Regions from separate parts of the Zobellella aerophila genome, predicted to be linked through region 2. Evidence: predicted binding sites of a transcription regulator. Region 2 holds the regulator's gene; each other region holds the start of a gene.
What was found. The regulator LexA, encoded in region 2, represses DNA repair genes until DNA is damaged. The targets are predictions, from matches to a motif close to ANCTGTNTNNNNANACAGNT.
Positions count from the first base shown of each region.

Region 1: the regulator LexA is predicted to act here: its motif matches at 5,735-5,754, upstream of hutI (imidazolonepropionase).
Region 3: the regulator LexA is predicted to act here: its motif matches at 2,105-2,124, upstream of ruvA (Holliday junction branch migration protein RuvA).

Region 1 covers NZ_BAABCX010000006.1:44,610-52,625, forward strand. Annotated here, with positions in the region: gene ABD806_RS15885 (uracil-DNA glycosylase family protein) at 1-494, opposite strand, end outside; gene ABD806_RS15890 (D-2-hydroxyacid dehydrogenase) at 513-1,457, opposite strand; gene ABD806_RS15895 (YjaG family protein) at 1,622-2,203, shown strand; gene ABD806_RS15900 (MarR family winged helix-turn-helix transcriptional regulator) at 2,209-2,682, opposite strand; gene hutC (histidine utilization transcriptional repressor HutC) at 2,947-3,657, shown strand; gene ABD806_RS15910 (YaeQ family protein) at 3,661-4,197, opposite strand; gene ABD806_RS15915 (YjiH family protein) at 4,388-5,698, opposite strand; gene hutI (imidazolonepropionase) at 5,884-7,095, shown strand; gene hutG (formimidoylglutamase) at 7,104-8,016, shown strand, end outside.
Region 2 covers NZ_BAABCX010000003.1:232,562-240,577, reverse strand. Annotated here, with positions in the region: gene ABD806_RS12670 (hypothetical protein) at 1-255, opposite strand, end outside; gene ABD806_RS12665 (SURF1 family protein) at 245-934, opposite strand; gene ABD806_RS12660 (DUF2909 family protein) at 960-1,169, shown strand; gene ABD806_RS12655 (cytochrome c oxidase subunit 3) at 1,166-2,035, opposite strand; gene ABD806_RS12650 (cytochrome c oxidase assembly protein) at 2,048-2,575, opposite strand; gene ctaD (cytochrome c oxidase subunit I) at 2,576-4,180, opposite strand; gene coxB (cytochrome c oxidase subunit II) at 4,190-5,263, opposite strand; gene lexA (transcriptional repressor LexA) at 5,574-6,203, opposite strand; gene ubiA (4-hydroxybenzoate octaprenyltransferase) at 6,340-7,203, opposite strand; gene ABD806_RS12625 (chorismate--pyruvate lyase family protein) at 7,200-7,757, opposite strand; gene glpG (rhomboid family intramembrane serine protease GlpG) at 7,827-8,016, opposite strand, start outside.
Region 3 covers NZ_BAABCX010000001.1:1,357,122-1,365,137, forward strand. Annotated here, with positions in the region: gene ybgC (tol-pal system-associated acyl-CoA thioesterase) at 1-262, opposite strand, end outside; gene ruvB (Holliday junction branch migration DNA helicase RuvB) at 431-1,450, opposite strand; gene ruvA (Holliday junction branch migration protein RuvA) at 1,454-2,062, opposite strand; gene ruvC (crossover junction endodeoxyribonuclease RuvC) at 2,204-2,725, opposite strand; gene ABD806_RS06325 (YebC/PmpR family DNA-binding transcriptional regulator) at 3,086-3,826, opposite strand; gene nudB (dihydroneopterin triphosphate diphosphatase) at 3,813-4,274, opposite strand; gene aspS (aspartate--tRNA ligase) at 4,278-6,044, opposite strand; gene ABD806_RS06340 (DUF72 domain-containing protein) at 6,473-7,315, shown strand; gene cmoA (carboxy-S-adenosyl-L-methionine synthase CmoA) at 7,430-8,016, shown strand, end outside.

The sequences.
Region 1 (8,016 bases), on a different contig from region 2:
GGTGAGGGATGGGGCAGGGGGATGCGTGCGGGGGCGTATTGCTGCCAGTTCCGCACCGTTTCGGTCAGGGTGGCATAGCCTTCTCCGGCCAGGTAATAGCGCTGGGCGTAGCGGCCGATCAACAGGGTCAGCTCGATATTGGGCAACTGTTCCCATAATTGCCGGTGCCAGGCGGGGGCGCACTCGGGACGGGGCGGCAGATCGCCGGACTTGCCCTTGCCCGGGTAACAAAAGCCCATGGGCATGATGGCGAACAGCTCCGGGTTGTAAAACTGCTCCCGGTTGACTCCCAGCCAGCTCCTCAGGTTATCGCCCGAGGCATCGTTCCAGGGCAGGCCGGTCTGATGTACTTTGAGCCCGGGCGCCTGGCCGATAATCACGATGCGCGCCTGGCGGGCTATCTGCACCACGGGCCGGGGGCCGAGGGGCAGATGGGCGGTACAGATCTGACAGTTGCGTACCCGCACCAGCAGTTTGTCTAATGATTCGGTCACGTTATCCCGTCCGTTCCATCAATATCCCAGGTCGAAGTTCACCAGCCCTTCCATCGGTTTGCCCTCGATAAACTTCAGATAGTTGCGGCAGAAGCGGCCCACTATCTGGTCGGGAAAGCTATAACCGGCATTATGGGGGGTGACGATGACATTGGGCATATCCCACAGCAGGCTGTCCGCCGGCAGCGGCTCGGTGGCAAATACATCCAAGATGGCGGCGCCGATACGGCCATTGCGCAGGGCCTGGATCAGGGCGGTTTCATCCACCGCATCACCCCGGCCGACATTAAAGAAAATCACCCCGGGCCTAACGTGACTGAGCCGTTCGGCATCGAACAGGTTGCGGGTTGCGGGGGTTGAAGGCACCACGCTCACCAGGATATCGGCCTTGGGCAATACCTTGTTCAGGGCCTGTACCTGGTAGGTTCGCTCGTATCCTGGCGCCTCCCGCCCGGAGCGGCTGACGCCGAGCACTGTGATGCCGAACTGCCTGGCGGTGCCGGCGATATGTTGGCCTATACTGCCGGTGCCGACGATCAGCATGGTCTTGCCTTGCAGGCTCTGATAGGGGATCGGCTGCCAGTTATGGTGCCGCTGTTGTTCGCGGTAATGACGCAGGTGGCGGGTGACCGACAGCAGGTGGGCAAAGACGTACTCGCTGACCAGGGGGCCGAAAATGTCCCGCACATTGGTCAGCCGGTAATCATGGCGGCAGCCGGGGGTCAGCAGGGTGTCTACCCCGGCGTAGGTGGACTGGGCCCACTTCAGGGCGCGGGCCTCTTTTAGCCAAGGCTTAAGGCGGACCGGTTCGCCCAGCAGGATATCGGCAATGGGCAGGGCGGCCTGGATTTCACCTTGCTGCTTGGGGGCGACTATGGTCAGGCCGGGCAGGTAGGCCTGTTTTAACAGGGCATGATATTGTTCGTTGTCCTGGCTGAGCAGTAGCAGGGTATGAGTAGACATACCTTAATCTCCTCAATGTGCTTCTTGTAAGACCTTTTTATGAGACAATGGCATATGCACAGACTTATACCAGGGTTTCCCTCGCAAAGTGTGAGCCGCGGCCGTAAAAGGCCTGCATGGCGGCACTTGGCACCAGGGGTAGCCGAGACAACAAGGATTCCCGCGTGTTTGGTGACAAATTCTATAAAAAAATAAACAAGCTGATGCCCTGGCAACAAACGGTATTCGCCCTGAGCCTGGCCGAACGCATGTATCCTAACTATCGGTTGTTTGCCGAAACCTCGGGGTTCGGTGACGGCGAACGCTTTCGACATACCCTGGACGTCTTATGGACCTATCTGACGGTAAAAGGATCCCGGGTGGACTTGTCCACCGAACTGGAAGCATTTGAAAAGATGATCCCGGATCCCGCCCGCTTTGAATCCTATGGTGCCTATCCGGCGCTGGACGCCTGCGTGGCCCTGGGGGCGGCCTACAATTCGGTGATTTGCCGCATCGGTGAAGAGGCCTCGGAAGCCAGCCATGCCTCGCTGGGAGCGGTGGCCGGTTTTGTCGAGTTGTTGGCGGAGCGGGATCTCAGCGATGAGGAACTGTACGAAAACGAGTTGATCGAGGCCGAGATGGAGTTTCAGGTGGCCTTGTTGGAGCGGGTTGCCCAGCCCAGGGAGGCCGAGACCATACTGGCCATCCGGGACTTTTCCGCCCAGGGGGGGGTCTCCAACCTGGGGATCAGCCTGGAAGAATAAGCCGGTTATTCGTGGAGCAGGCTGCCGACCTGCAGCAGGGGGGCCACATCCAGATCACTGGCGTTCATCATGGTCGACACCCGTTGCAACGAGGATAACAGCAGGTTTTGCTCCCAGGTGTCCAAGGCCTGAAAGCGCTTGATGAAGCTCTCCTGCAGGGGACGGGGCGCCGTTTTCAACTTGGCCACGCCCTCATCGGTCAATACCGCATGGACCTTGCGTTTGTCGGTTTGGCTGCGCTCACGCCGTACCAGGTTTTTCTGCTCCAGCCGGTCGATAATGGTGGTCGCGGTGGCCTGGCTCATGTTGGTCGCTTGAGCCAGCTCGCGCATGGTGATATCCCCCATATCCTGGATTGCCTGCATCAGCAGCAACTGGGGCCCGGTTAGACCCGATTCCTTGCTGAGCTTGCGGGAGTGGATATCGATGGCCCGGATTATCTGGCGCAACGCTACTAGGATTTCTTCGTGTTTTTCCAAGGTCATCCTGCCGATGGTGCTGCTTGCTCGATGGGCGGCACCTTATCGTAAATTTCACAGGGTTGAAAGCCTTGCCTTTTGACTTATGACGTACAGTCAACGGCAGCGTCCGGCCGTGCAGCCGACCTTTTTACAAGGTGTTAACGGTATATTGCCGCCAATGGGTTAACCGATGGGCACGAGGCCGGAAGCTGAGCTTTTTCACCCTTGTTGTATGACTCAATTTTAATTGTATGTACAATTGAATCAGCAACAGGAGGCCAAGTGACCCAATCAACCCCGCTTTATCAGCAAATCAAGCAGCATATCCTATCCCGTATTCAGTCCGGGGAGTATCCGCTGTATCAGCAGATCCCACCCGAGCAGACGCTGGCCGAGCAATTTTGTGTCAGCCGGATGACGGCCCACAAGGCGATCCGGGATCTGGTGCAGGAAGGCTACCTGATACGGCGGGCCGGGTTGGGCACCTTTGTCACCGAGCCCAAGGCGGAATCCCCCCTGGCCGATATCAATAATATTGCCGACGAAGTGCGAAGCCGAGGCCATAGCTACAGCAACAGCGTGATCCTGCTGGAAAATCGCCGGGCAGACGAGGAAATTGCCCTGCAGATGGGCATGCGGCTTAATGCCAATGTCTATCACTCGGTGATAGTGCATAAGGAGAACGAGGTGCCGATCCAAGTCGAGGAGCGCTTCGTCAACCCGGTGCTGGTGCCCGATTACCTGTCCTGCGATTTCAGCCAGATGACGCCTAATGCTTTTTTGGTGCAGAACTGCCCGCTGTCCGATCTGGAACATATAGTGGAGGCCAGGATAGCCCCCGCACAAATCGGCGAGTGGCTGAAGGTCAAGCCGGAAATCCCCTGCCTGCTGGTCAGCCGGCGCACCTGGTCACTGCATCAGCTGGTCAGTTTTGCCCGGCTCTGGCACCCGGGTGATCGCTATAAACTCAGATCGACCCTTAAGTTGGGGTAAGCCTCAGCGCCACTGGGTCAGCTGCAGATCCAGGCTGTGCTCACCGTCGGTCAGCTGCAGCTCGAACTCCTGCAGGGTGGCGTAGAGGTCCATCGAGCGGGTACATAACTCTGCCAGCTGCGCCGGCTGGGGATCGGTCAGATGAAAAATCTGCAATCTGGGCAGCTGGCCCAGCTCAGTCCGATGCTTGTTCCACCATTCCAGGGCGCTGCGTCCGCCATAGCTGTAGATCACCACCTGCTCGGCCCGGGACAGGGCCTGTTTGATGCGCTTGACGCTGGGCTCACCCAGCTCGACCCACAGCAGGGTGCGGCCATCAGGCGACTTCTGCCACAGTTCAGGCTCGTCGTCGGTCGACAATCCCTTGGTAAAACTTAAATCTTCATGGCCATGACGCATAAAGGCGAGCAGTCGTACCATCAGCCGGGTTTCGGTTTCGGAGGGGTGACGGGCAACGGTCAGGCTGTGCTCTTGGTAATAGTGACGGTGCAGGTCGCTGATATTCATGCGGACCTTGTGCAGGGTGGCGTTCAGGGCCATGACGGTTTCTCTTATAAAAAACACCATCTTAGCGGCAAGAGGAGATGGGAACCAGCCCAAATAGCCCCCTTTGCCGGCGTTCGCAGTTCGGGTATCCCGATTGGCGGTTAACCGGTCGGATTTTATCCTGAAGAAATACGGTGAGGGGCAAGAAGCGCCGCCGCGGGTACGGCGGCGCCCGTTTTGATTGTCAGCTTGCCACCAGCATGGCGGTGGGAATGGCCAGCAGCAGGCTTAACAGCGCGCGGATAAACCAGACGATCACCAGGGTACCGACTTTCAGCGGGATGCGGGTAGCCAGTATGCAGGGGATGGAAGCCGAGAAAAACAGCACCGAGGATACGCACACCACGCCGGCGGCGAAGCGGGCGATGAAGTCGGCCTCGGCCATCAGCAGCGCCGGCAGGAACATTTCCGCCAGCCCGGCGGCGGTGGCGCGGGACAGGGCCATGCCATCCTCGATACCCCACAGCCAGGTGACCGGGTAGAACAGGTAACCCAGCCAGTCAAACAGCGGCGTGTACTTGGCGATCAGCAGGCCCAGCAGGCCGACCGACATGATGGACGGCAGTATGCTGATGGTCATCACCAGGCCATCCTTGAAGTTATCGACGATATTCTTGCCCAGGCTGGGAGCCTGCTCGGCCACTTCGAGGCCATTCTGCCAGGCGACACCCAGACGATTACCGTCCTCACACTCCGGCTCCCGGTGCCGGGCATGGTTGTCCATGGTGGACAGCGGCGGCAGCCGCACCGTGATGGCGGTGACGATAAAGGTGATCAGCAGGGTCAGCCAGAAATACTGGTTCCAGATATCCATCAGATCCAGGGTCTTGGCGACGATGATCATAAAGGTCGCCGAGACGGTGGAAAAACCGGTGGCGATGATGGCGGCTTCCCGTGCCGAGTAATGACCCGAGCTGTACACCCGGTTGGTGATCAGCAGGCCGATGGAGTAGCTGCCGACAAAGGAGGCCACCGCATCGATGGCGGAACGGCCGGGGGTGCGCCAGATCGGTTGCATCAGCTTCTGTACCAGTATGCCGATTGCTTCCAGCAGGCCATAGCCGACCAGGAAGGCCAGGAACACCGAGCCGATGGGCACGATCAGGCCGACCGAGATCACCAGCTTGTTGAACAGGAACGGCAGCATGTCCGGAGCCTGCAGTATCGCCGGTCCGGCCCCGGTGACCGCCATGACGCCGGCGGCTAGCCCCAACCATTTCAGCAGCAGGAACACCTTGTCGGTGATACTTTCCCGCCAGCGGCCGGTGATCAGCGGATAGACGGCGCCGGCCAGTATCATTGCCATGGCGTACCAGGCGGCACCGGTATCGCCCAGGGCGCCGCGCAGCCAGCCCACCATATGATCCAGGGGGATGCTTTGCTTACCCTGCAGGCTGATGGGAATAAAAAAGATAAATATACCTATGGCGCTGAGGCCCAGCAGTCGGCCTATGGCCTTGCCTTGGGGGCGAGTCTGCTCCGTTACCTGGTTCATTGCGGTCCCTCCTTTAGATTAGATATTGGACGCGTTTAATGTATATACAAAAAGGTTGGCTTTGTTAACTGATCATTGCAACAAGCTGTGATCAAAATCACCTTTTAATGAATTTAAGCGATATTTTACTTGCTTAACCGGTGTTGATGAATGAATGTATATACAAATGAACGAGGAGCTTAACGATGAAGCAAGGCACCGACAGCACACTCTGGCTTAACGCGACCCTGTTTGATGGTTTAAACACCGAAGAGCAGCCGATGGCCATGGCGGTAATAGGCGCACAGATTGCCTGGCTCAAGCCGATGAGCGAGCTGAGCGCCGCTGACCGGTCCGGCTTCGAGTGTATCGATGTGGCCGGTGCCCTGGTGACCCCGGGGCTGGTCGACTGCCACACCCATCTGGTGTTCGGTGGCAACCGGGCCGGCGAGTTCGAAGCCCGGCTGGAAGGTAAGAGCTACGAAGAGATAGCCCGCGCAGGTGGCGGTATCATCAGCACGGTGCGCGCGACCCGCGCGGCCTCTGAAGATGAGCTGTTCGAGGCAGCCAAACCCCGACTGCAGGCGTTGATGGCGGACGGCGTGACCACGGTCGAAATCAAGTCCGGCTACGGCCTGAGCCTGGAACACGAATTGAAGATGCTGCGGGTGGCGCGTCGACTGGCCGCCGAGCTGCCGGTGCGGGTACAAACCACCCTGCTCGGCGCCCATGCGCTGCCTCCCGAATATAAAGAGGACGCCGACGGCTATATCGAGCTGGTGTGTAAGGAAATGATCCCGGCGGCGGCCGCCGAAGGCCTGGCCGATGCGGTGGATGTGTTCTGCGAAAACATCGCCTTCTCGGTCGAGCAGTGCGAGCGGGTCTATGCCGCGGCCAAGGAACATGGCCTGGCCATCAAAGGGCACACCGAGCAGCTGTCCAACCTGGGTGGCAGCGCCGCCGCCGCCAGGGCCGGCGCCCTGTCGGTGGATCATGTCGAATACCTGGACGAGGCCGGGGTCAGGGCCCTGGCCGAAGCCGGCACTGTCGCCACCCTGTTGCCCGGCGCCTTCTATATGCTGCGCGAGACCCAGTTGCCGCCCATCGAGCTGCTGCGCCGTTATGGCGTGCCCATGGCGCTGGCCACCGATGCCAATCCGGGTACCTCGCCCATGTTCAGCCTGAAACTGATGCTGAACATGGCCTGCACCCTGTTCCGCCTGACCCCGGTTGAGGCGCTGCGCGGCGTAACAGCCCACGGCGCCCGGGCGCTGGGGCTGCAGCAGCAAGTGGGCCGGCTCGCTCCCGGGCTGCAGGCGGATTTCTGCCTGTGGGATACCAAGAATCCTGCCGAGCTGGCCTATAGCGTGGGCCTGCCCCGGTTAACCCAACGTATTTTTGCAGGAGTAAAGGCATGAAGCCGGAGATGAACGCATGGACAGGCCGGGTTGATCCCGAGCCCAATACCGCCCGCTGGCACCAGCAGGTACAGCCGTTCAGCCAGGCGGCCGAGCCGGGGTATACCCTGATCGGCTTTTGCAGCGATGAAGGGGTACGCCGCAACAAGGGGCGCGTGGGGGCCGCCGCAGGACCCGCCGCCATGCGCAAGATGCTGGCGAGCCTGGCCTGGCACCAGTCGGCGCCTGTCTATGACGCGGGTGATGTGGTCTGCGAAGGCGAAGCCCTGGAGCAGGCCCATGTCGCCCTGGCCGGGCAGGTCGCCGAGTGCCTGGCGCAGCGGCAACTGCCCATAGTGATGGGCGGCGGCCATGAGGTGGCCTTCGGTTCCTGGAGCGGGCTGGCCCAACATCTGGCCAAACAGCAAGTCAGCCCCCGTATCGGCATCATCAATTTCGATGCGCACTTCGATCTACGCGATCCCGGTTTCGTGGTGTCCTCCGGCACCCCCTTTGCCCAGATAGCCCAGTCCTGTGAGCAAAAAGGCTGGCCCTTCCAGTACGCCTGTCTGGGTGTGAGTCGTGCCTCCAATACCCAGGCGCTGTTCAACAAGGCCGAGCAGCTGCAGGTACTGGTATGGGAAGACAGGGCCATGACTCAGGCCCGTTTGCCCGAGCTGCAGGCCGGGCTGGATGCCTTTATCGGCGGATGCGACCACCTGTACCTGACCATAGATATCGATGTGTTTCCCGCAGCCCAGGCGCCCGGTGTCAGCGCACCGGCAGCCCGGGGGGTGGCACTGGATGTGATTGAACCTTTAATTGAACAGATTAAAGCCAGCGGCAAGTTACGGCTCGCCGATCTGGCAGAACTCAACCCCGAGTATGACGTTGATGGCCATACGGCCCGGTTGGCGGCTCGGTTAATTCATACCTTGACAC
Region 2 (8,016 bases):
CTCGACCCTCTGGCTGTCCCGTCCCAGCGCCAGATCTATCTGCTCCAATAGCCGCCGACCCTCGTTGCACGGGGAGCAGCTGTCGCTGACGGGCAGTAACAGCCGCCATTGTCGATCCTGACCGATATGACCCTCGACCCATTCTCCCTTATTGCTCACCCCCGGGGTGAACCAACCCATCTGCAGGGTGGCATAGGCCAGCCCCATGGGGAGCAGGAAGACCGCTAACAGAGCCCAAACCGTCTTATGCTTCATGCCACCTCCGATAAAACATCAGCCCGGTGATCAACACCGCCAACGCCATCACAAACCACTGGATGGCATATCCGGTATGTCGCTCCGGACCCATCACCACCGGCTGCCAGCCGGACTCCAAGGCATCGCCTTCCACCAATTTCAAGACAAAGGGCTGCACCGGCTCCCCCCATTGCCGGGCCAGCAACTCAGGCTGCAGGCTCTGTACCCGGGCGGAGACAAGATCCTGGCGGTGGCTGGAAAGGGAAAGCGGGGGCAGATAGGGGCGCACGATAAAACCGCTCAGCTCAATGCTGTCTTCGTCGGGCGGGGACACCACCGGCAAGCGGCGACGATCGGCACCGGCCTCGACCCAGCCGAGATCGACCGCCAACAGGCCGGCGGCCGTCTGCAGAGGCCGCACCAGCCGATAGCCGACCCGGCCTTGCTCAATCTGGTTATCCAGAAACAAATCTCCCCCCGCCAGATAGACACCGGACACCCGCAGCCGATGGCCGAAGGGCGCATTGACCGCCAGGGCTTCGGCCAACTCAAGCTCTATCTGGCTGCGGCTGTCCCATTCCAGCTGTAACTGACGCTTTTCCTCGGCCCGTGACAACTGCCACACCCCCATGACGGTCATCAGGGCGATCATGACGCCGGTTAGCACCAGCAATCCGCGCATCTTTCCTATACTCAAGCCAGGCTCCCCCAGGAAAATCCCTATGCTGATCAAGTTACTGATAGTGTTGTTATTGATTTTTATGATCGGCAACCTGCTGCTCGGCCTCAAGGCCCTAGTCTCGGGCCAGGATCCGCTGCTGATGAGCCGTTATATCGGTCGCCGCCTGTTATTTGCCGTCATTATCATGCTGTTGCTGGTACTGGCCATGGCCATCGGCCTGATCCAGCCCAACTCCACCCCGGGTGGTTAGAGAATATAAACAAACACAAACAGGCACAGCCAGACCACGTCCACGAAGTGCCAGTACCAGCTGCTGGCCTGAAAACCAAAATGATGGGCCGGGGTAAAATGCCCTTTCAGGATCCTCAACCACATGACGAACAGCATCAGCGCCCCCAGGGTGACATGCGCCCCATGAAAGCCGGTCAATAAAAAGAAGGTATTGCCGTAGATCCCCGAATCCAGCCGCAGTCCCAGTTCATGGTAGGCATGGAGATATTCCCACAGCTGCAAGCCCAGGAAAGCCAGCCCCAGCAGCACCGTCACTCCCAGCCACATCTTTAACGGCTGGCGCTGCTCCCTCAGCAAGGCCAGATGGGCCAGATGGGCGGTCACCGAAGAGCTGAGCAGGATAATGGTGTTGATCAGCGGCAGGCCGAACCAGCCCATGGCGGTGGTTTCGAGCCCGCCGGGGGTCAGGGTCAACGGCCAGATAGCGGTAAAGTCGGGCCACAACACCTCGTTGGTCATGGCGTTATTGCCGGCCCCCCCCAACCAGGGCACGGAGAGCACCCGGGCGTAGAACAGAGCGCCGAAGAAGGCGCCGAAGAACATCACCTCAGAGAAAATAAACCAGCTCATGCCCTGGCGAAAGGATCTGTCCATCTGCGCACTGTACAGGCCGGAGTGGGATTCCTTGATCACGTTGCTAAACCAGCCGAACAGCATGATGGTCATCACCAGGGTGCCGCTGCCGAAGATCACCGGCCCGCAAATGCCGGCAATGCCCGCCGCCCACATACCGGCCCCCAGGGCCAACAAGAACAACCCCAGGGCGCCGATGATCGGCCAAGGGCTCTGGGCCGGCACATAATAAGATTCCGTTTTAACCGCCATAACGCCTCCTCGTCAGCCTCGCTTGGCAACCGGCTCACTGATGTCATACAGGGTGTAGGAAAGGGTAAAGAGCTCAATATCGTCCGGCAGCCCCTGATCGACATAGAAACGCATCGGCATCACTGCGGCGGACTGTCCGGCGATGGGTTGCTCCTGAAAGCAGAAACATTCGGTTTTACGCAGGTAGTTGGCGGCCAACCCCGGGGACACCGAGGGAATGGCGCGCATCACCCTGTCTTCACTGGCATGGCTGGTTACGGTAAAGTCCACCTGATGCATCTCCCCCGGGTGCACCTGCAGGCGCCGCACCGACGGCTCAAACTCCCCATTCAGACCGGTCGCGGTATAGGTAACAAACTCCACCGTAATTAACCGGCTCAGATCCTGGCTGACGGAACCGGCGGCGACCCGATTGGCCGTCTTGCCGTTCAGTCCGGTGATCTGGCAAAACACATCGTAGAGCGGTACCAACGCAAAACCGAAGCCGAACATGGCCAGTGCCATCAAGCCCAGCCGGGCCGCTTGCTTGCGATGAGCCATTTACTTGATCTCCGGTGGGGTGGTAAAGGTGTGATAGGGAGCCGGTGAAGGCAGAGTCCACTCCAGACCATGAGATCCCTCCCACACAGCCGCCGTGGCCGGCTCACCACCCCGGATACACTTCACCAGCACCACCACGAAGATCAACTGGGACAGGCCGAAGGCGAAGCCGCCTATGCTGACCAGCACGTTAATATCGGCAAACTGCAGGGCATAGTCGGGAATACGCCTGGGCATGCCGGCCAACCCCAGAAAATGCATGGGGAAGAACAGCACATTGACCGACACCAGCGAGCACCAGAAGTGCCATTTGGCCAGCCGCTCATTGAACATATGTCCGGTCCATTTGGGCAGCCAGTAATACACCGCCGCCATCACCGAAAAGATTGCCCCCGTGACCAGCACATAGTGGAAGTGGGCCACCACGAAGTAAGTGTCATGGTACTGGAAATCCGCCGGGGTCATGGCCAGCATCAGGCCACTGAAACCGCCGATGGTGAACAGTATGATAAAGGCCAAGGCGAACAGCATGGGCACTTCAAAGCTGAGCGAGCCCCGCCACATGGTCGCCACCCAGTTGAACACCTTGACCCCGGTGGGAACCGAAATCAGCATGGTGCAGTACATGAAAAACAGCTCGGCTGCCACCGGCATACCCACGGTAAACATATGGTGCGCCCAGACCAGGAAACTCAAGCCGGCGATAGACGCGGTGGCATACACCATGGAGGAATAGCCGAACAGCGGCTTACGGCAGAAGGTGGGCAAAATGGCAGAGATAATGCCGAAGCTCGGCAAGATCATGATGTACACCTCCGGGTGGCCGAAGAACCAGAAAATATGCTGAAACATCACAGGATCGCCGCCACCGGCGGCGGCAAAGAAGCTGGTACCGAAGTATTTGTCGGTGAGCACCATGGTCGCCACCCCCGCCAGCACCGGCATCACCGCGATCAGCAGGAAAGCGGTGATCAACCAGGTCCAGCAGAACAGCGGCAGTTTCATCCAGGTCATGCCCGGCGCCCTCAGGTTCCAGATGGTGACGATGACATTCATCGCCCCCATGATCGAGCTGATCCCCATGATATGGATGGAGAACACGAACAGGCCGGTGCTGTCGGGAGAATAATGGGTGGACAGGGGCGCATAGAAGGTCCAGCCGAAGTTGGGGCCTCCACCCGGCATAAACAGGGATGACAACATCAGCGCAAAGGCGAACGGCAATATCCAGAAGCTCCAGTTGTTCATCCGCGGCAGCGCCATATCCGGTGCGCCTATCATCATCGGGACCATCCAGTTGGCCAAGCCGACAAAGGCCGGCATCACGGCCCCGAAAATCATCACCAGGCCGTGCATGGTAGTCATCTGGTTAAAGAAATTGGGCTCCACCAGCTGCAGCCCGGGCTGGAACAACTCGGCCCTGATCACCATGGCCATGCTGCCCCCAACCAGGAACATGGTCAGGCTGAACAGCAGATACATGCTGCCGATGTCCTTATGGTTGGTGGTAAACAGCCAGCGGCCTATACCCTTGGCCGGGCCATGATGGGCATGTTCGACTTCCAGATGCCCATCGGCCGTTTGTGTCCTGTCTTGCTGTGTCATCCCTGCCCCCTATTGTCCCTGCCGTGCCGCAGCTATATCCCCGGGCTGCACCAGATCACCGGTATCATTGCCCCAGGCGTTGCGTTCATAGGTGATCACCGCAGCCAGCTCTTTCAGCGCCAGCTGTTTGTCAAAGTTCTGCATGGCGGTTCCCGCCTTGCCGTGCAGCACTACGTCGATATGGGCCGCCCTGTCCTGCAGGATGAGTTCACTGCCTTTCAACGCCGGGAAGGCCCCCGGGAGTCCCTCGCCACCGGCCTGATGACAGGCGGCGCAGCTCCGCAGATATACTTGCTCCCCCAGGCTCATCAATTCATCCCGGGTCATCTCCATCGCCGCCAAGGCCTGTTCCGCCGCCTTGGCCTCTGCCTGCCGGGTCTTGGTTTGCGCCAGCCACTGGGCAAACTGTTCAGGCTCGCGCGCATCCACCACTATCGGCATAAACGCATGGTCCTTGCCGCACAGCTCGGCGCACTGACCCCGGTACATGCCCGGGGTGTTGATCCGGGTCCAGGCCTCGTTGATAAAACCGGGAATGGCGTCTTTCTTGACCGCAAACGCCGGCACCCACCAGGAATGGATGACATCGTCGGAGGTGATCAGGAAACGGATCTTGCGATCGGTCGGCAATACCAGGGGCCGATCCACCTCCAGCAGATAATTACCGGCCTTGCTCAGGCTACCGTTGATCTCCTGCGGCAAGGTAGCCAGCAGGCTGTAGAATTCGACACCCTGATCGAAGTAACGGTAATGCCACTTCCACTGGGAGCCGGTAATTTGGACGGTAAGATCAGACTGGCTGGGGTCCTCCATGGCGATCAGGGTACGGGTGGCGGGCACCGCCATGGCGATCAGGATCAGAAACGGGATCAGGGTCCAGAGAATTTCAACCCTGGTACTCTCATGAAATTGCGCCGCCTTCGCCCCTTTGGATTTGCGATGGTGAATAATGGCCCAGAACATGGCCCCGAACACCAGGATGCCGATCACCACGCAGATCAGCAGTATGGTCATATGCAGGTCGTAGACCTGCCGGCTGATATCGGTGACCCCCGGCGTCATATTAAAGCGAGAATTTGCCAAAACCGGCAGACTCGTCGGCAAGGACAAGAGCAATAAAAGCAGCTTCACACGCACCCCCAAATTTTTATTCCTTTATTTTTGGCGCACTCAAAAGAGAGTCAGTGCTAACTGAACAACCGCATCCATGGTTCAGCTCATCATAAGTAAAGCATTGATTTAAAAAATGTAAAAAATGAAAGGAGAAAAAAGTGGGAGCCGTACGACAAAGCCGGAAAGAAGATCGGCATAACCATGCCGGGAGTTGAGTGCTTACCAACGGGGAGCCCAAGGGCCGGACTGAGCCGCCCCCTCGGACAGGTTCAGGCCCGGTTCAAAAACCTTCGCTGTTACGAATAACGCCTACCGCCAGGCCTTCGATAATCAACTCCTGCTGGCGCAGATCCACTTCGATGGGCGAGAGCTCTTCGTTTTCCGGCAGCAGGCTGACCTGGTTGCCCTTGCGCTGGAAGCGCTTGACGGTGACCTCGTCATCAAGCCGGGCCACCACCACCTGCCCGTTGTGAATATCCTGGGTCTTGTGTACCGCCAGCAAGTCACCGTCCATGATACCGATGTTCTTCATACTCATGCCGCTTACCCGCAGCAAGAAGTCGGCTTGGGGGCGGAACAGCGATGGATCCAGCTGGTAATAGCTTTCGATATGCTGCTGGGCCAGGATGGGTTCACCCGCGGCGACCCGGCCGATCAGGGGCAACCCGCTATCCGGGTTCACCACCTCCGGCTCCTCCTCCTGCAGCAGGCGGATACCGCGGGAGGTGCCGGGCATCACGCTGATCACCCCTTTCTTGGCCAGGGCCTTCAGATGCTCTTCGGCGGCATTGGCGGAACGAAACCCTAGGATGTTGGCGATTTCGGCGCGGGTGGGCGGCATACCGGTTTGTTGCATATGCGCTTTGATAATATCCAGAACCTGGGTTTGGCGAGGGGTAAGGGTTTTCATCATGAGACCTGTTTTTTTATACAGCTAACTGTCAGTATATCCAGTAAATTCAGGAGGGCAAGGGCTAAATGCCCGGCGGACATTTCCAGACGGGAGGGATAAACCGGCCAACTGGCTGGCCGGACAACATGGATGGTTACAGCAGGGCCAGGATCAGGCCGGCGAAGATCGTCAGGCCGACATAGTTATTGTTCAGGAAGGCCTGGAAACAAGCCATCCTTTCCCTGTCCCTGATCAGCCGCTGCTGATAGACAAACAACGCCGCCGCCGCCAGCAAGCCCCAATAGAAGGCGCCGCCCAGGGCGAATACCTGGGCGGCCCACAGCAGCAGCAGCAGGGTAGCCAGCTGCAGCAGGCCGACGATCAGCTTGTCGCGCCGGCCGAACAGAATGGCGGTGGATTTGACGCCTATCTTCAGATCGTCGTCCCTGTCCACCATGGCGTACATGGTATCGTAGGCCACCGTCCAGGTCAGGTTGGCGGCAAACAGCAGCCACAGCCCGACCGGCAGGGCATTGCTCTGGGCGGCAAAAGCCATGGGGATCCCCCAGGAAAAAGCGATACCCAGGAAGAGTTGCGGTAAATGGGTAACCCGCTTCATAAAGGGATAGAGCGCCGCCCACCCCAGGCCGGCAAAGGCCAGCTTGATGGTCAGGCTGTTGGTGGTCAATACCAGCATAAAGGAAGCCAACACCAGCAGGACAAACAAGCCGAGAGCCTGGCGTGCCGTCAGCTCGCCCGATGCCAGGGGACGGGCCTGGGTGCGCTTGACATGGCCATCGATCTTCCTGTCGGCAAAGTCATTAATCACACAGCCCGCCGAACGCATGGAAAACACCCCCACCACAAACACCAGCAGCACCCAGGGATCCGGACGCCCCTGACCAGCAATCCAGATGGCCCACAGGGTGGGCCAGAGTAACAGCAGGGTGCCAATGGGTTTATCCAGTCGCGCCAGCGCCATATAGGCACGCCAGCGCGGACGCGTCATGGTCGTCATGATAGTTGCTCCTGATAGGCCTGGGCCTGGGGTAGGAAAAGCTCGGTGACCAACACCCGGGCACCACCGGCCTGCAGGGTGGAACGCCGGCCCCACAGGGGAAAGTCCGCCGCCAGAGGCAGCTCGATGCGTTGGGCCAGCGCCACCCGTGCCTCATGGCCCAGACCGGCAAACTCAAACTGGCTGCGCGCCAGCCCGGGGTGTTCAAACAACAGCTCACCCAACGCCTTTTGCCCCAGTCCGGCCAATTCCGGGCAGGCTTCCAGGCTGGCGCCTGAATACAGGGAGCTGGCATAAACCCAGGGCACGCCATCGCAACAGAGCAGCACTTCCCGACAGAATCCCCGGACACCCCCCAGCCGTTCAGCCAGGGCCGGCTCCAGCATCACATCGTCGGCCTGGGCCCGCACCACTACGCGAAAGTCCCGACAATGACGCCGGAGCCGCTCGGTCATCGAACCTCTGTCATACAGCCAGTCTGTCAGTAGAGGAGACAACTCAGGCAATTCCTGACCCGTCAACCAGTGCCACCCTTGATCGGCTCGCTTAATCACTCGTGAATTCCTGAAACATAAACAACAACGATTCGGCAAAAAACTAAAGAACAGCGCCGCACTCCTGATTCAGGACAGCACCGCTTTATTCCGATCGAGCCAAGCCTGCAGCAGGCCCACCAGCAGGCCACCCAAATGGGCCATATTGGCCATCGGGATCCCCAGCAGATCGGCGAAGCCCAGCACCAGCCAGACCACCATAAACACCGCCATACCGTCGGGCAGGCCTATGCCCCTGGCCGGGGTCAGCCGTCCGCTT
Region 3 (8,016 bases), on a different contig from region 2:
CCCGCTTCAGTAATTTAACGCCAACCGTCACCCTTAATTGATCGTTGAAACGGGCGGCCCGTCGCAGATCAAGCGTCAGATGACGGACTACAAAGGCCACCCCCTCGGCCAGCAGCCGGTCTTGCTCTATGCCTAAGGCCCGCAACCACTCGGTGCGGGCTCTTTCCATAAATTTCAGGTAATTAGCGTTGTAAACTATGCCGCCGGCGTCGGTATCTTCGTAATAGATCCGCACCGGCCAGTAAAACCGGGATTCAGACATTCAATATCAATAGCTCTTATCAAGATGCGGATACTATACCTGAGTAGAATTTAGGAAAGAAGACACCCTCCCGCGGCCACGACAGTCGCTGACCCGGTCGTGCCGGAAGAGATCGGGGACTGGAGATTGGGGGTGGGGAACCCATTCCTGGTCCCTAATCACCAGTTCCTAGTCCCCGGGCCTTGATTCGGGCAGCTCGAAGCCGAAATGCAGGTAGGCACGCGGGGTAGCGATGCGGCCCCGGGGGGTACGCTGCAGGAACCCCTGCTGGATCAGATAAGGCTCGATCACGTCCTCGATGGTTTCTTTTTCCTCGCCGATGGCGGCGGCCAGGTTATCCAGCCCCACCGGGCCGCCCAGGAACTTGTCGAGCACCGCATTGAGCAGCTTGCGATCCATGTAATCGAAGCCCTGCTTGTCCACATCCAGCATATCCAGCGCCTGGGCGGCGATGGTTCCATCGATCACCCCGGTTCCCTTGACCTCGGCGAAGTCCCGTACCCGGCGCAGCAGGCGGTTGGCGATACGGGGCGTGCCCCGGGCGCGGCGGGCCATTTCCAGGGCCCCCTCCTGATTGAGGGTCAGCCCCAGCTTTTCGGCGCTGCGGCTGACGATATGGGCCAGATCCCCCACCTGGTAGAACTCCAGCCGCTGCACTATGCCGAACCGATCGCGCAGCGGCGAGGTCAGCGAGCCGGCGCGGGTGGTGGCGCCAATCAAGGTGAAGGGCGGCAACTCCAGCTTGATCGAGCGGGCCGCGGGGCCCTCGCCGATCATGATATCGAGCTGATAGTCTTCCATCGCCGGATAGAGAATTTCCTCGACTACCGGGCTCAGGCGGTGAATTTCGTCGATAAACAACACATCACCCGGCTCCAGGTTGGTAAGCATGGCCGCCAGATCGCCGGCTTTTTCCAGTACTGGGCCCGAGGTGGTCTTGATGTTCACACTCATTTCGTTGGCCACGATATTGGCCAGGGTGGTCTTGCCGAGCCCGGGCGGGCCGAAGATCAGCAGGTGATCGAGTGCTTCTTCCCGGCGGCGGGCCGCCTCGATAAAGATTTCCATCTGGCTGCGCACATGATCCTGGCCCCGGTAGTCGGCCAGGGCCTTGGGCCGGATGGCCCTGTCTATCACTTCTTCTTCCCGGCGGGGCGCCGGATTGATAAAACGATCCGCTTCTATCATGGCTTACACCATACTCCGCAGGGCTTCGCGGATCAGTTGCTCGGCGCCCATCTCAGGCTTGAGTACTTTCTTGATCACCTGCTCGGCCTGGCTGCCCTTGTAGCCCAGGGCCTGCAGGGCGGCGATCGCCTCATCCCGGGCGTTGTCGGCCACCGCGCTCCCGCCGGTGACGCCCTCGGGAGCCGGGTTGAACAGATCATAGCCGCCAAAGCCTTTGAGCCGGTCGCGCATTTCCACGATCAGCCGCTCGGCGGTTTTCTTGCCGACACCGGGCAGCTTGACCAGGGCGCCGATTTCGCCCTGTTCGACATGATGGATAAACTGGTCGGCGGTCATCCCCGAAAGGATGGCCAGCGCCAGCTTGGGGCCCACGCCGTTGGTCTTGATCAGCTCCCGGAACAGGGCCCGCTCGGTCTTAGTGTTAAAACCGAACAACAGCTGGGCATCTTCGCGCACCACGAAATGGATCAGCACCGCCACCGGTTCGCCGACCTTGGGCAGCTCGTAGAAACAGCTCATGGGCAAGGTCACTTCGTAGCCCACGCCATTGACGTCCAGCAGGATCTCGGGCGCCTGCTTTTCAATAATGATGCCTTTTAACCGACCTATCACTCTGTATCCCCGCTCACCTGTGTTGCGCCAAGAATAATGAATAACTGGATAAATATCCATGTCTCAAAACGGGGATTCGGGAACGGGGACTGGGGACTCGAGCCTTTCCAATCCCAGGCCCCTAATCCCCAGTCTCCGAAGTCAGCGCAAGCGCCCGCGCACCACCCCCTTGACCCGACCGGCCATGCTGATCAGGCTTTGCTGGGTATGGCCATGGCACAGGGCCACCGCCAGCGCATCGGCGGCATCGGCCTGGGGCATACCCGGCAGGTTCAGCAATTTGCACACCATATGTTGCACCTGGCTTTTATCGGCGCTGCCAATGCCCACCACCGCCTGCTTGATCTGGCGCGCCGAGTACTCGGCCACCGGAAGGCTGCCGTTGACCGCCGCCACGATGGCCGCCCCTCGGGCCTGCCCCAGCTTGAGGGCCGAATCCGGGTTGCGGGCCATAAACACCTGCTCGATGGCGAACAACTCGGGTTGGAACTGCAGGATGATTTCGCTGACCCCGTCGTAGATACGCTTCAACCGGGGCGCCAGGGCTTCATCCTTCATGCGGATGCAGCCCGAGCCCAGGTATTCCATGCGGTTGCCGAGATGGCGTACCACACCGTAGCCGGTAATACGCGAACCGGGATCGATACCGAGAATTATCGCCATGACAAAACGCCGTCCGCCGTCGGGCAAAGGGCACTACTCCGCTGACTCGCCGTAACCCCCTCCATGGGGGCTCAACGGCGCCTTCTGACCGCCATGGATGGCGGAAATGTCGAAAATGCAGGAGCATTTTTTCGACCATGGCGCCAACGGTCGTCGGAGCAGACACCCTTTTCCCTCTTCAAAGTGCCGGTATCGCCTGATAGCTCCTACCAAAGACAACTCCGACGTAGATAAAAAGCAACAGGGAGCGCCTCAGCCGACCGTCAAATGCCATGGAAAGCATTTTCCGAGCGATACAAAGAGGTACTTGAAGCGTGTCGGTGGAGGCGACCCTGTTACTTTTGGAGCATCCAAGCCGGCTTACAGCTTCTCCGCCAGTTCGTCGGAGATCTCGCCGTTATGGTAGACCTCCTGCACATCGTCGAGGTCTTCCAGCATATCGATCAGCCGCATAAACTTGGGCGCCGTGTCCTCATCCAGCTCGGCGTTGGTTGAGGGGATCATGGTCACCTCGGCATTTTCCGATACCAGGCCGCCGGCATCCAGGGCATCCTTGACCGTGCCGAATTCTTCCCACAGGGTGTAGACATCGATGGAGCCGTCGTCATTGACCACCACGTCTTCGGCGCCGGCTTCCAGCGCCGCTTCCATTACGGTCTCTTCGTCCGCGTCGGCATAGGAAATCACGCCCTTCTTCTCGAACAGGTAGGCGACCGAGCCGTCGGTACCCAGGTTGCCGCCGCTCCTGGAAAAGGCATGGCGCACTTCAGACACGGTACGATTGCGGTTGTCGGTCATACATTCCACCATCACCGCGGTGCCGCCCGGGCCGTAGCCTTCATAGACGATGGTTTCCAGCACCTGGCCGTCCAGCTCGCCGGCACCGCGCTTAACCGCCCGATCTATGGTGTCACGGGTCATGTTGTTGGACAGCGCCTTGTCGATGGCCGCCCGCAGCCGCGGGTTGGTGCCCGAGTCCGAACCGCCTTCCCGGGACGCCGTGGTCAGCTCACGGATTAGCTTGGTAAAAATCTTGCCGCGCTTGGCGTCCTGCGCCGCTTTACGGTGTTTGATATTGGCCCATTTACTATGACCTGCCATACATCTGTTCTCCGTTCTTGCTGATGTTGATTAACCTGTCGATGGCCGCTTTATTGGTCCAGGAGCTGGCCTGTTGCCGGGCCAGCTCGAATGGCAGCCAGACCTGGGCCAGATGCTCGCTCAACTGCACCTCCAGCGGTTCGGGTACACACAGGCGAAATTCGTATTCCCAGTTATGGGTGACCCCGGGGCGGTATCTGTGCCGCCAGCGGGGATAAATTTCGAAGCGCACCTTGTGGCCGGTATCGATCAGCGCCAGACCGTTATCCAGGCGCAAGCCGGTTTCTTCTTCCAGCTCGCGCGCCGCAGCCTGCATACGGAATTCTCCCGGCTCCAGGCTGCCGGTCACCGACTGCCAGAAGTCCGGGTTGTCCTTGCGTTGCAGCAGCAACACCTGATCCTTGGTATGGATCAGCACCAGCACCGACTCGGGGTGCTTGAAGGCCATGGTTTATTGTTCCGCTGACGGCAGCTTGGTACTGATCGCCAGCTCCGCCAGCGACTCCGCCGTGGCCAGGCTGGGTGCATCGGTCAGCAGGCAGGAGGCGGTGGTGGTTTTCGGGAAGGCGATCACGTCCCGGATGTTGTCGGTACCGGTCAGCAGCATCACCAGCCGGTCCAGGCCGAAGGCCAGGCCCGCGTGAGGCGGGGTGCCGTATTTGAGAGCATCGAGCAGGAAGCCGAATTTTTCGCGCTGCTCGTCTTCGTTGATGCCCAGCAGGCGGAACACCGTCTGCTGCATCTCGTTGTTGTGGATACGCACCGAGCCGCCACCCACTTCGTAGCCGTTGATCACCATATCGTAGGCATTGGCCACCGCGCCCAGCGGGGCTGCCTCCAGCTCGGCGACACTGACGTCCTTGGCGGCGGTAAAGGGATGGTGCATGGCGTACAGGCGGTCTTCGTCTTCCTCGAACATGGGGAAGTCGATCACCCACAGGGGTTTCCAGCCGTTTTCCAGCAGTCCCAGCTCCTTGCCAAGCTTAAGGCGCAGGGCCCCCATGGCGTCACTCACCACCTTGGCACTGTCGGCACCGAAGAAGATGGCATCGCCATCGACCGCCCCGGTACGGGCCAGCAGTTCGGCAACGATATCTTCGCTCAGGAACTTGGCCACCGGCGACTGGACGCCTTCCAGGCCCTTGGCGGCCTCGTTCACCTTCAGCCAGGCCAGGCCCTTGGCGCCGTAGATGCTGACAAACTTGCCGTATTCATCGATCTGCTTGCGCGACAGTGCGGCACCGCCCGGCACCTTGAGCGCGGCCACCCGGCCCTTGGCATCGTTGGCCGGGCCCGAGAACACCTGGAAGTCCACCTCCCTGACCAGATCGGCAATATCGGTCAGCTCCATGGGGATGCGCAGATCCGGCTTGTCGGAGCCGTAGCGGCGCATGGCCTCTTCATGGCTCATGATCGGGAAAGTCCCCAGGTCGTCGCCGACCACATCCAGCCACAATTCGCGGATCAGCTGCTCCATCACGGCCCGCACTTCTTCGGCGGTCATGAAGGAGGTTTCCACATCGATCTGGGTGAATTCCGGCTGGCGATCGGCCCGCAGGTCTTCATCGCGGAAGCATTTGACTATTTGGTAGTAACGATCGAAACCGCTCATCATCAGCAGTTGCTTGAACAGCTGGGGCGACTGGGGCAGCGCATAGAAGTGGCCCTTGTGCACCCGGCTCGGCACCAGGTAGTCGCGGGCGCCTTCCGGGGTGGCCTTGGTCAGCATGGGGGTTTCGATGTCGAGGAAGCCCTGCTCGTCCATGAAGCGGCGCACCCGGCTGGTGACCTGGGCGCGGGTTTTCAGGAAGCGGGCCATCTCGGGGCGGCGCAGATCCAGGTAACGGAACTTCAACCGCTGCTCTTCGGTATTGTTCTGGTTGAAGTCCAGCGGCAGGGGAGCGGCCTTGTTGATGATCACCAGCTCATGGGCGAAGATTTCCACTTCGCCGGTGGCCATGTCCTTGTTCACCTGGGACTCGGGACGGGCACGTACCTGGCCGGTTATCTGGATGCAGAATTCGGCCCGCAGCTCGGACGCCTTGGCATAGGCCTCGGCCTTGTCCGGATCGAAGAACACCTGTACCAGGCCTTCCCGATCGCGCATATCGATAAAGATAAGACCACCCAGATCTCGGCGGCGATGAACCCAGCCGCTCAGTGTCACACTCTGACCAACCTGGGCGGCGCTGAGCTGCCCGCAATAAATAGTGCGCATGGATGTCTTCCTTTGATGTTGCCACACGGTCGAGTCTTGCCGCGGGACTGAATTTGTCAGTAAATAGCGCGCTAGTATAATGGAAAACCCGAATGCCGGTAAAATCGGATGTTTTTGTTTTACATGGCAAAGGGTCAAAGAGCCCAAAAGCCAAGGTAAAGACGGGGGTCAGGACCGTACGCAGACACGCTATGAATACATCCGTGTACGCTCTCTGTTTCGTCCCTGCAACAGAAGGTCTGCTAATCGGCCCCTGACTCCTGTCCCGCAAGCTTCTGTGCCAAGTTAGAGAACAAAGGGAACAACTCCACCGACCGTCGGCGCCAGGGATGGCACCGTTCGAGCGTACTCAGGATGTATTTACAGCGAGGAAGCGGAGTTGGCCCTTTGTCCGACGTTAAACCGCCCGCGAACTGCAAAGGAACCTTATGCCGTTATATCTGGGGCTCAGCCAATGGTCCCATCCCGCCTGGCCCGGGCAACTGCTGGGCAAGGGTCTGAAAACCGGCGAACACCTGGCCGACTACGGCTGCGTGTTTAACACGGTAGAAGGCAATACCAGCTTCTACGGGGTGCCCGACACCGCCAGCCTGCAACGCTGGGACAGTCAGACCCCGGACGCGTTTCGGTTCACCTTCAAGTTTCCCGCCACCATCAGCCACCGGGGACAACTGGCGGAAAATACGGCCGCGGCGCTGGATTTCATCAACCACCTGGCCCCCCTGCACCACAAGCTCGGGCCGCTGATGCTGCAACTGCCCAGGGCGACAGGGCCGGAGCAGCTCGACGGTCTGGACCGGCTGCTGGCCGGCCTGCCGCCCTCCTTCAGCTATGGGGTGGAAGTCCGCCACCCGGCGTTTTTCGCCAAGGGTGAGGCCGAACGGCGGCTCAACCGGCTGCTGATCCGCCATGGCGCCAACCGCATTATCATGGACTCGCGCCCGGTGTTTTCCTGTCCGCCCGACTCCCCCGCCCTGCTTGAGGCCCAGGCGAAAAAACCCAGGGTACCGGTGCACATCATCAGTACCGGTGCGTCACCGGTTGTCCGTTTTATCGGCCATCCCGAGCCGGCACGAAACAGTTCCTTCTGGAAACCCTGGCTGCCGCACATTAATCATTGGCTAAAACAGGACAAAGCAGTTTATCTGTTCGCCCATACCGCCGATAACCGCCAGGCACCTGATTTGGCCGCCCATCTGGCGCAAACCCTTGGCCACCCTTTGGCCGAATTTCCCGGTCGACATCAGGCCGGCCAGGGCCAGTTGTTTTAATAAAATTTTGTCGTCGGCCCGGAGTCGGCCAGAAGACAAACAGCAATGCTTCTTTTACAATGCGCGCTAATTTGCGTAGCCGTCTGCGCCATAAGCCAAGGTCGTTTGTTATACATGCACGAAAAAGATCATATTTTTGCCGCTCCCATCGCCCAACTTGGCGATTTCTGCTTCGACCAGCGCGTCGCGGAAGTCTTTCCGGACATGATCAAGCGGTCGGTCCCCGGATATTCGAATATCATTTCCGCCATCGGCATGATGACCGCGCGTTTCGCCCAACCCGACAGCCGGCTCTATGATCTGGGCTGCTCGCTGGGCGCCGCCACCCAGGAAATGCGCCGCAACCTGACCCAGCCGGGCTGCAAGATTATCGCGGTCGACAACTCCCCGGCCATGCTGGAGCGGGCACACAATCACCTGGCCAGCTTCAAGTCGGATGTCGAAGTCGAGCTGCAGCAGGCCGATATCTGCGATCTGCGGATCGAAAACGCCTCCGTGGTGGTACTCAACTTTACCCTGCAGTTTATCGCCCCTTCGCTGCGCGAGGCACTGCTTACCGGGATCTACCAGGGACTCAACCCCGGCGGCGTGCTGATCCTGAGCGAGAAGTTTCTGAGCGCCGATGGCACCGTCAATGAACTGCTGATCGACCTTCATCATGACTTCAAGCGGGCCAACGGCTACAGCGAGCTGGAAATCAG